DNA from 2 places in the Gordonia sp. NPDC003422 genome. Region 2 is predicted to be linked to the other one. Evidence: predicted binding sites of a transcription regulator. Region 2 holds the regulator's gene; the other holds the start of a gene.

Region 1 (4,413 bases), on a different contig from region 2:
CTCCGAACTGGCGAAGAAGTAGCGCTGGTAGGCGCGGGCTTCCGGATCGTTGCGGGACGCCTCGACGATCTTCTCCGCCATCGCGTCGAACTCTTCGGTTCGATACACCGACAGGCTGTGGTCTTGGCCCTTTGTGACCATCACCCCTCCTGCCAGCGCGTCGCGAAACTTGGCGGGCAACGTGAGTCGCCCTTTGTCGTCCAGCTTGGGCGTGAATGTGCCGACAAATCGCACTGCCATGTCGGTACCTCCCGCCCACCGGGTTCGGCATTTCCGGTCTGCCTCACCCGGTGCTGCCACAGTACCCCACTTTCCACCACTTTCCACCCCCTCGTGGCCCTGTGTGGGCAAAAGCCATCAAAGGACCAGCTCAGAGGCTAGAAATTGGGTGGGGGAAATTTTGTGGCAACGGCGATTCACGATGCTCTTTGGGCATATCAGAGTGACAGATTGCGTCGTCCGGGTCACATGTGACGTGCTCCGACGCAATGGTGGGGCACAGTGGGGAGTCCAGGTGGGGCGCAGTGGGGAGCCCGGGTGGGGCACGGCGGGGAGTCGCGCGGACAAAAGTAGGGGAAGAAACTCGTCCCCTACCCTTGGTGTCCTCCCCCAGAAAATTCTCGCGGAGGACTACGAACCCCGGGTAGGAAGTTCTTCCCCTAGATTTTGCGGCAGGACGCCGACGCATTTCCCCAGGTCGCAGCGCCGCTCACCGAACTCTTCGGATCGGGACGGGATGGACCACCGGAAAGCGCGAGAGCCGCGCACCTCGGTGCGCGGCTCTGGCGGTACGTACGTAAAGTGTCAGCGAACGTGTCAGCCGACGTGTGGCGTGCTCAGATCACTCCTGCTCGAAACGGCGATTGAAGCGTTCTTCCATCCGCTCGGACAGCTTGCGCTTCTGCGCGCCCGCCCCTCCGGACTGCTTCTTGCCGCCCCGACGCGATCGGTCGCCGCCGGCCGCGTCGGAACCCCCGCCCCAGAGCGCGAAGAGCCCAGCGGCAAACATGACGAGGAACCCGATGAGACTCACGATCGGGAAGCCGCCGATGTCGATACCCACGACGAGCCCACCGACCAGCAGGACGAGCCCGACGACAAAGATCGCCACGGCCTGCAGCCGCCTGCGGCCGCTCGCCTTTCCGAGGCGCCGACGCTTCACACTGGACGCAAACTTGGGGTCTTCCGCGTACAGAGCGTTTTCGATCTGTTCGAGCATGCGCTGCTCGTGCTCCGAAAGTGGCACCGACCCTCCTTCTCCCAACTGGCCGCGTAACGCCGACTACGACGTCACCCTCGGGCGCATTTTCATGCGAATGCGCCTGTTCTGATCCCATGATACGAGGTGAATGCACCTCCGACCACCATTACCTGCCGTTCTGCGTCGATCTGTCGTCAACGGCGTCGCGGTGAGCGGCTCACGTCACGCCGTACGGCCCATCGAATCGTTCCCCTGACTCACCCGGCCCTGCTCATAAGCGATGACGTGAGCCTCGACGTGCTGCAGGAATCCGGTGACCGCCACGCGCATCGCGGCAACGTAGCGCGGGTCGATCGTTCGAACGATCCCTGACTCGATGCGCATGCGGGTGGCCGACAGCGACGCGAAGACCTGCACCTCGCGGGCCAGCTCAGGAACCACGACGACCGTGCGCGACCACGCGTCGGTGGCCCCACGCCGCGGACGTCCGGGCAGTTCGTGGACGGCGAGCGCTGCGCCCGCCGCACGTAGCGCGGCCAGGTAGTACTGGCGGAATCGCTCGGGGTCGTCGGGGACACCGTCCGCGTTGCCGAACAGGATGTGCGCACGGTCCAGCAGATCTCGTGCGCGGCCCACCACGATCGGGTCTGCAGCCACCCGGCCCGCGGCAGGCACCGACCGGCGTCGGGCCTGCGATCGGCGATCGCGCATGATTCCTCCAGACTCCAGGAGCGTCTCGGACGCTCCGGCGGCAGGCGCTTCCCTCGCCCACCGCCGAAGCGACGCGTCGTCGGGGTGCGCGCGAACAGCTTGCGGAGGCACATCCATCGAACACCCGTTCGACACGTTCAATATAGCTAGCTCTGCTCCATCCTTCAAGACGGGTGTGACAAGTTCCCCCACCCCGACCATCCCGAGAGAAAGGTCAGCGAGGCGTTGACGATCCGGCTGGTCACCCTGACCGGGCAGGATGCCCGACTGTGGCTCGAACCCGCCCTCGACATCTACGTGACCGCGATGGGATACCCGCGCGGCACGGAGGTGCACCGGGCAGCGCTGTGGCGCGAGCACATCGGGCGGCCCGGATGGCGTGCGCTGGGAGCGGTGACCACGGTGTCGCCGCACGAGGCCCACACCCTGCCCGGCTCACGCCGCCGGGTGCAGCCGCCGGTGGGGCTCGGGGAGAACGACGTCCTCGTCGGCATCGCCTACGGCTACACCGGCGCGCCCGACCAGTGGTGGAATCAGCAACTCCGCCTCGGGTTACGCCAACGTGGGCATCCAGCCGAGGTCGTCGAAGGGATTGCGGCCGACTATTTCGAACTCACCGAACTGCACGTGCACCCGAGCGCCCAGGGTCGCGGAATCGGACAGTGGCTGCTGGGCCGGCTGCTGACCGAACGGCCCGAGAGTCACGTCCTGCTGTCCACTCCGGAGATCCCCGAGGAACGCAATCGCGCGTGGTCGCTGTACCGGCGAATGGGATTCACCGACGTCCTGCGAAACTTCACGTTCACCGGCGATCCGCGCCCCTTCGCATTCCTCGGCCGTCGGCTTCCGGTCGACCTCGGGCCGGCAGCCGGACCGCAACCGTGAGCACCCAAACGTGCGGTGGGGCCGGCATCGCCGACGCCATCGTCATCGGATCGGGCCACAACGGTCTGGTCGCGGCGGCATACCTGGCGCAGGCCGGCCGCGACGTCGTCGTCGTGGAGCGCGACACGGTCCCGGGTGGTGCCACGTCGACGGTGGAACGCTTCCCCGGCTACCGGGTCGATCGCGGCTCCTCGGCACATCTGATGATCCGGCACTCCCCCATCCTCGACGAACTCCGTCTGCCCGAGGCGGGTCTGCAGTACTTGGACTGCGATCCGTGGGCATTTGTCCCCGCCACCGACTCGGCGCCGCCCATCGTGTTCCGCACCGACCTCGACGCCACCTGCGCATCGATCGAAAAGGCTTGCGGCCCAGCCGACGCCGACGCATATCGACGCTTCGTGGCAACCTGGGGACCGCGTGCCGAGGCCGTGATGCGCACCTTCTACCGGCCGGCCACGCCGGGACGATTCGCGGGCGCGTTCGTCGGACTCGGTGACACTGCGTCGACGGCACGCACCGGAATCGCCGGTCGCCGCGCCGGGCAGATGATGGCGCTCTCGCAAGAACTGATGGGCTCGGGCGACTCGCTCCTCGACCGCTGGTTCTCCTCCGAACACCTCAAGGCGGGGCTGGCCTGGTTCGGTGCGCAGTCCGGACCACCGATGAGCGCACCGGGCACCGCACCGATGGTCGGGTTTGCGGCACTCATGCACCGGATACCACCCGGACGCGCCGTCGGGGGCAGCGGCGCACTCGCACAGGCGCTGATCGCGCGCATCACCGGCGACGGCGGCGCGGTTGCGGTCGGCACCCCGGCCGAATCGATCACTCGCTGCTCCGACCATTGGCGCGTCGAGTTCGACGGATCGCCACCCCGCTGTACCCATCAGGTGATCGCCGCCTGCCACGTGCTCACCACCCTCGACTTGCTGACCGCGGGTGGCTTCGATGCCGACACTGCGCGGCGGTGGCGGTCGTCGGTGGTCGTCGGCAACGGCATCGGGATGGCGGTTCGGGTGGGCACCACGGCACTGCCGGACTATCCCGGGCTGCCATCGGGGCTGCCTGCACACAGCGTGCACTCCGGCCTGGGTCTGCTCGTCACCGATCGCGCCCACCTCGTGCGTGCCCAGGCCGCGGCGGCGGTCGGCGAGCTACCCGAGCGTCCGGCCTGCGTCGCCATGAGTTACTCCGCGATCGACCCGACCCTCGCTCCACCCGGACGACACCTGCTGACGCTCTGGGCTCAGTGGCATCCGTACCGACTTGCGGGCGAGCGCTCGTGGGCGCAGTTGGGCGAGGTCGCAGCCGATGCCGTCTGCGGCGAACTCGACCGGCACGCACCGGGATTCACCGACACCATCGAGCACCTCCACGTGCAGACACCGGCTGATCTGGAAACCGAACTCGGACTCACCGGCGGCAACATCATGCACGTGGAGATGTCGATCGACCAGATGTTCATGTGGCGACCGCACCCCGACCTGGCACACCACCGCGTGCCCGGCGCGGACGGCGTCCTCCTCGCGGGCGCCTCGACACATCCCGGCGGCGGCGTCACCGGCGCCAGTGGTCGAATCGCCGCCACGCTGGCCCTCGGCGCGCGCACACGC
Region 2 (4,413 bases):
GAGTCACCGACCTCAACGACGTGCGCGACCGCGTCCTCGCCGAACTTCTCGGCCTGCCCGAACCAGGTGTGCCGGAACCGATCGAACCGTCTGTCCTGCTCGCCGACGATCTCGCGCCCGCGGACACCGCCGGACTCGATCCGGCGACCACCGTCGCCCTCGTCACCCGGCTCGGCGGCCCGACGAGTCACACCGCCATCATCGCCCGGCAACTCGGGATTCCCTGTGTGGTCGCGGTATCGGATCTGACGACGGTGCCGGCCGGAACCCCCGTGCTGATCGACGGCACGCTCGGCACCATCACCATCGGCCCCGACGAGGCGACGGCGCGAGCACAGGTCGATGCCAGTCGTCGGCGTGCGGAAGCGGTCGCCGCCTGGCACGGGCCCGGGCGCACCGCCGACGGACACGAGGTCTCGGTGCTCGCCAACGTCGCGGACGGGGCGTCGGCACGCACGGCCACCGGATACCCCGTCGAAGGGATCGGGCTGTTCCGCACCGAGTTGGCCTTCCTCGACCGCCCCGACGAGCCGACGGTCGACGAGCAGGCGGGCATCTACCGCGAAGTGCTCGAGGCATTTCCCGGGCAGAAGGTCGTGGTTCGCACGCTCGACGCGGGCTCCGACAAACCGCTCAAATTCGTCAACCACAAAGACGAGGCAAATCCGGCACTAGGAGTTCGTGGCGACCGAATCGCGGTGGAGAACCCGGAGATTCGAGCGCACCAACTCGATGCGATCGCGCGGGCCGCAGCCGAAACCGGATCGACACCGTGGGTGATGGCACCGATGATCGCCAGCGCCCGGGAAGCAGCGGCGTTCGCGCAGGAGGTGCGTGCGCGGGGGATGACCGCCGGAGTGATGGTCGAGATCCCCGCCGTCGCGATTCTGGCGCCGCTCATCCTCGCGGAGGTGGACTTCGTATCCATCGGCACCAACGATCTGACGCAGTACACGATGGCCGCCGACCGGATGTCCGCGGACCTCGCGTCGTTGACCGACCCGTGGCAACCGGCGGTGCTCAAGCTCATCGCCGAGGTCGCGTCGGCAGGTCAGACGTTGGGCAAGCCGGTGGGGGTGTGCGGGGAGGCCGCCGCCGACCCCAACCTCGCATGCGTGCTGACCGGGCTCGGGGTGACCTCGCTCTCGAGTGCACCGGTCGCCGCGGCCGGCGTCGGCGCGCGGCTCGCCGAGGTCACCCTCGACGCGTGCCGCGAAGCCGCCACTGCAGCACTGGCAACCGCGGATCCGGCCGGTGCGCGTCAGGCCGCGACGTCGGTGCTCGACGCCGCAGCCACCCCGCTCTCTCCTGCCGTCTGAGACGAAGACTTCGGCTGTCCGTGGTTCCGTATGAAGTTGTGCCCGGATTCCGGGCACAACTTCAACGGATTGTGCTTCCGCTGTCGATGGCGGCGCCCAGGTCGCTGACCTGGGCAAATGCGTCAGTGTGGTGCCGCAAAATCTAGGGGAAGAGTTTCTTCCCCGGGGTTCACAGTCGTCCCCGAGAAATTTGTAGGGGAGGACTCTGAGGGTAGGGGAGGAAGTTTCTTCCCCTGCTTTCTGCGGGTGCCGCGTCCGTGCGGCGCGTTCCGCAGAACGCGCCGATCGACGTTAGCGGGCTCGACGGAACAGGTGCTCGCATTCCTCCCATCTGCTCGTAATGCATTGCGCGCGGATGGGAGACGCGCGCAGATGCGAGCACTCGGGATGGGTGGTCTGTGCGGGGGCGAGATGGTGTCCCCGGCGCATCGTCGGCGCTGCGTGAGTGCAGAAACCGCGTGTCTGGCCAGAAACCCGAGGCGCCCCAGCGGTTTCTGGCCACAGCTGAGGTTTCTGGCCAGGTCCACGGTCGGGTTGAAAGGTACAGATATCCGACGGGGTGTACTTGCCCTCAGATCCGGCGCATCACCGTCACAACCTTGCCGAGGATGGCGGCGTCGTCGCCGGGGATCGGCTCGAACAGCTCGTTGTGCGGCATGAGCCAGACGTGCCCGTTCTTGCGCTTGAACGTCTTCACCGTGGCCTCGCCGTCGATCATCGCGGCGACGATGTCGCCGTTCTCGGCCACGCTCTGCTGACGGACGACCACCCAGTCGCCGTCGCAGATCGCGGCGTCGATCATCGATTCGCCGACCACCCGCAGCAGGAACAGTGAGCCGTCCCCGACCAGTTCGCGGGGGAGTGGGAACACGTCTTCGACCGCTTCCTCGGCGAGGATCGGTCCACCGGCGGCGATCCTGCCCAGCACCGGCACGAAGGTCGGCGTCGGCAGCGGATCGCCTCCCGCGTTGGTCGCGGCCGGATCTGCGTCCTGCACGTTGACCGCGCGTGGACGGTTGTGGTCGCGCTTGAGCAGTCCCTTGCGCTCCAGCGTGCGCAGCTGGTGGGCGACCGACGATGTCGAGGTGAGTCCGACCGCGTCGCCGATCTCGCGGATGCTCGGGGGATAGCCACGTTCGCGCACCGATTGCCGGATCACGTCCAGCACGCCGCGCTGACGCGCGGTCAGCGACGCCTCGGCGGCGGCAGGATCGATGGGAGCGTCCTGGTCGCGATCATCGCTCCGAGTTCCGGTGCGCTTGGGCCGTGAGTCGCTCATCTGCTCGGATTCCTCTCTGTCGCCGCCTCGCTTGAGAGCGAATCGGCTGGTTGTCGGCGGCGGGTGTTGACATGTCCGTGGGCCCGAGCCTAGCGGAGCGCGACGATCACTTCAAACATTTGTTCGAGGTGTGGCGCGACTTTGTCGGTCGGGCGTGGTACAACTCGAACATCAGTTCATCGAACACGTGATCGAGGCCGTCGAACGTCCTCGACAGCGCGTTCGCCGAACTGCCCGAGTACCCGGCACAACCGCCACGAGCACCCCCGGAGGCCAGCATGACCAGCGCGACACTCACCCGTTCGGGCCGCGCCCGCACCAGCGTGGACTCGACCATTGTCACCACTCGTAAGGCGGCCGGCACGCCGCTGCGGACGCAGCCCGCGCCGCGCGGCATCACGCGGCCGACCGGCCGGCCGATCGGGCAGACCAGCCCGGCAGGTCGCGCCGACGCGCCGATGCCGGGGGTCGCGCCGACCTCGACGCGGTGCGGCGAGGCGGTGGGGCGTCGCGGGTCCAAACGGCCCGCATCCGCCGTGTACGCGCGTCGGCGTGCCACCGCGCTCGGGGTGCTCGCCGGTCTCGCGCTCGCGGTGTCGGTGTGGGTGATCGGCATCGTCGGCAACAACTACGCCGAGTCGCAGACCCCGTCGCCGACGAGTACCCAGGTGACGCACGTGCGGGCGGGTGACTCGCTGAGCACCATTGCGGCGCGGGTGGCGCCGGACGTTCCGCGCCAAGTGGTCATCGACGAGATTCTGGAGCTGAATGACCTGGAGTCCAGCGGACTTCGGGTCGGGCAGCCACTGCTGACACCCGCGTACCGCTGATCGGCGGGCGGTATCCTCGATGTCACAGGGACCGGTCGGGAACCGACCCGGCGTACGACTCGCATGTGCCGCCGTGTCCCGCGACAGGCGTGAGGATCACATGCGCTGCCCCTTCTGCAAGAACGAGGACACCAAGGTCATCGACTCGCGTGTCGCCGACGAGGGGCAGGCCATCCGGCGGCGTCGGGCGTGCGTTGAGTGCGGCCGCCGCTTCTCCACGGTGGAGAGCGCGGTGCTCGCCGTGGTGAAACGCAACGGCGTGACCGAACCGTTCAGTCGGGAAAAGGTGATGCGCGGGGTCCGTCGCGCATGTCAGGGGCGCGAGGTCGGCGACGACGACCTCGCACAGTTGGCGCAACAGGTGGAAGACGCCGTCCGCGCCAGCGGTTCGGCCGAGATCCCGAGCAACGAGGTCGGTCTCGCGATCCTCGGACCGCTGCGCAACCTCGACGAGGTGGCCTACCTGCGCTTCGCCTCGGTGTACCGGTCGTTCGATTCGCTCGACGACTTCCAGCGTGAGATCGACGACCTCCAAGGCCGTTCGGTCGCAACGAATGGCGCCGATACCAAGGTGTCAGCCGAGTCTGTCCAGGGTTCGTAGCGCCCTTTTCTCGGATACGGGGTACGCGGTTCCGATGCGCTGGGCGAACACACCCACCCGCAGTTCCTCGACGAGCCAGTGGGCTTCTTCGTTGACCGCGTCCCGCCTGGCCGCCGACACCTGCGCGAGACGCTGATTCCAGCGTTGGGTCACGCGGTCGATGACCGCGACGCCTTCCTGGTCGCGTGCCGCCGATGCGGGCAGCGCTGCCAACCTGGTCTGTGCGGCGAGAAGGTAGCGCGGCAACTCGGACAGGTGAGTACGCCCGGTGACGCGGACGAATCCGTCGAACACCAGGTCGTCGATCTGTTCGGCGACGTCGTCGGCTGCCACCGAACCCGCGTGTTGGTCGATCAGCGTGCGCACCGGGGCGAGGGCCCGAAG

The links. The regulator LexA, encoded in region 2, represses DNA repair genes until DNA is damaged. The targets are predictions, from matches to a motif close to CGAACANNTGTTCG.
Region 1: the regulator LexA is predicted to act here: its motif matches at 2,030-2,043, upstream of ACWDTF_RS09935 (SAV_6107 family HEPN domain-containing protein).

The regions. Positions count from the first base shown of each region.
Region 1 covers NZ_JBSFQL010000009.1:91,025-95,437, forward strand. The annotation lists gene mraZ (division/cell wall cluster transcriptional repressor MraZ) at 1-240, opposite strand, end outside; gene ACWDTF_RS09930 (DUF3040 domain-containing protein) at 842-1,246, opposite strand; gene ACWDTF_RS09935 (SAV_6107 family HEPN domain-containing protein) at 1,424-1,912, opposite strand; gene ACWDTF_RS09940 (GNAT family N-acetyltransferase) at 2,138-2,797, shown strand; gene ACWDTF_RS09945 (phytoene desaturase family protein) at 2,794-4,413, shown strand, end outside.
Region 2 covers NZ_JBSFQL010000003.1:101,956-106,368, forward strand. The annotation lists gene ACWDTF_RS03885 (phosphoenolpyruvate--protein phosphotransferase) at 1-1,319, shown strand, start outside; gene lexA (transcriptional repressor LexA) at 1,891-2,598, opposite strand; gene ACWDTF_RS03895 (LysM peptidoglycan-binding domain-containing protein) at 2,877-3,428, shown strand; gene nrdR (transcriptional regulator NrdR) at 3,529-4,029, shown strand; gene hrpA (ATP-dependent RNA helicase HrpA) at 4,003-4,413, opposite strand, start outside.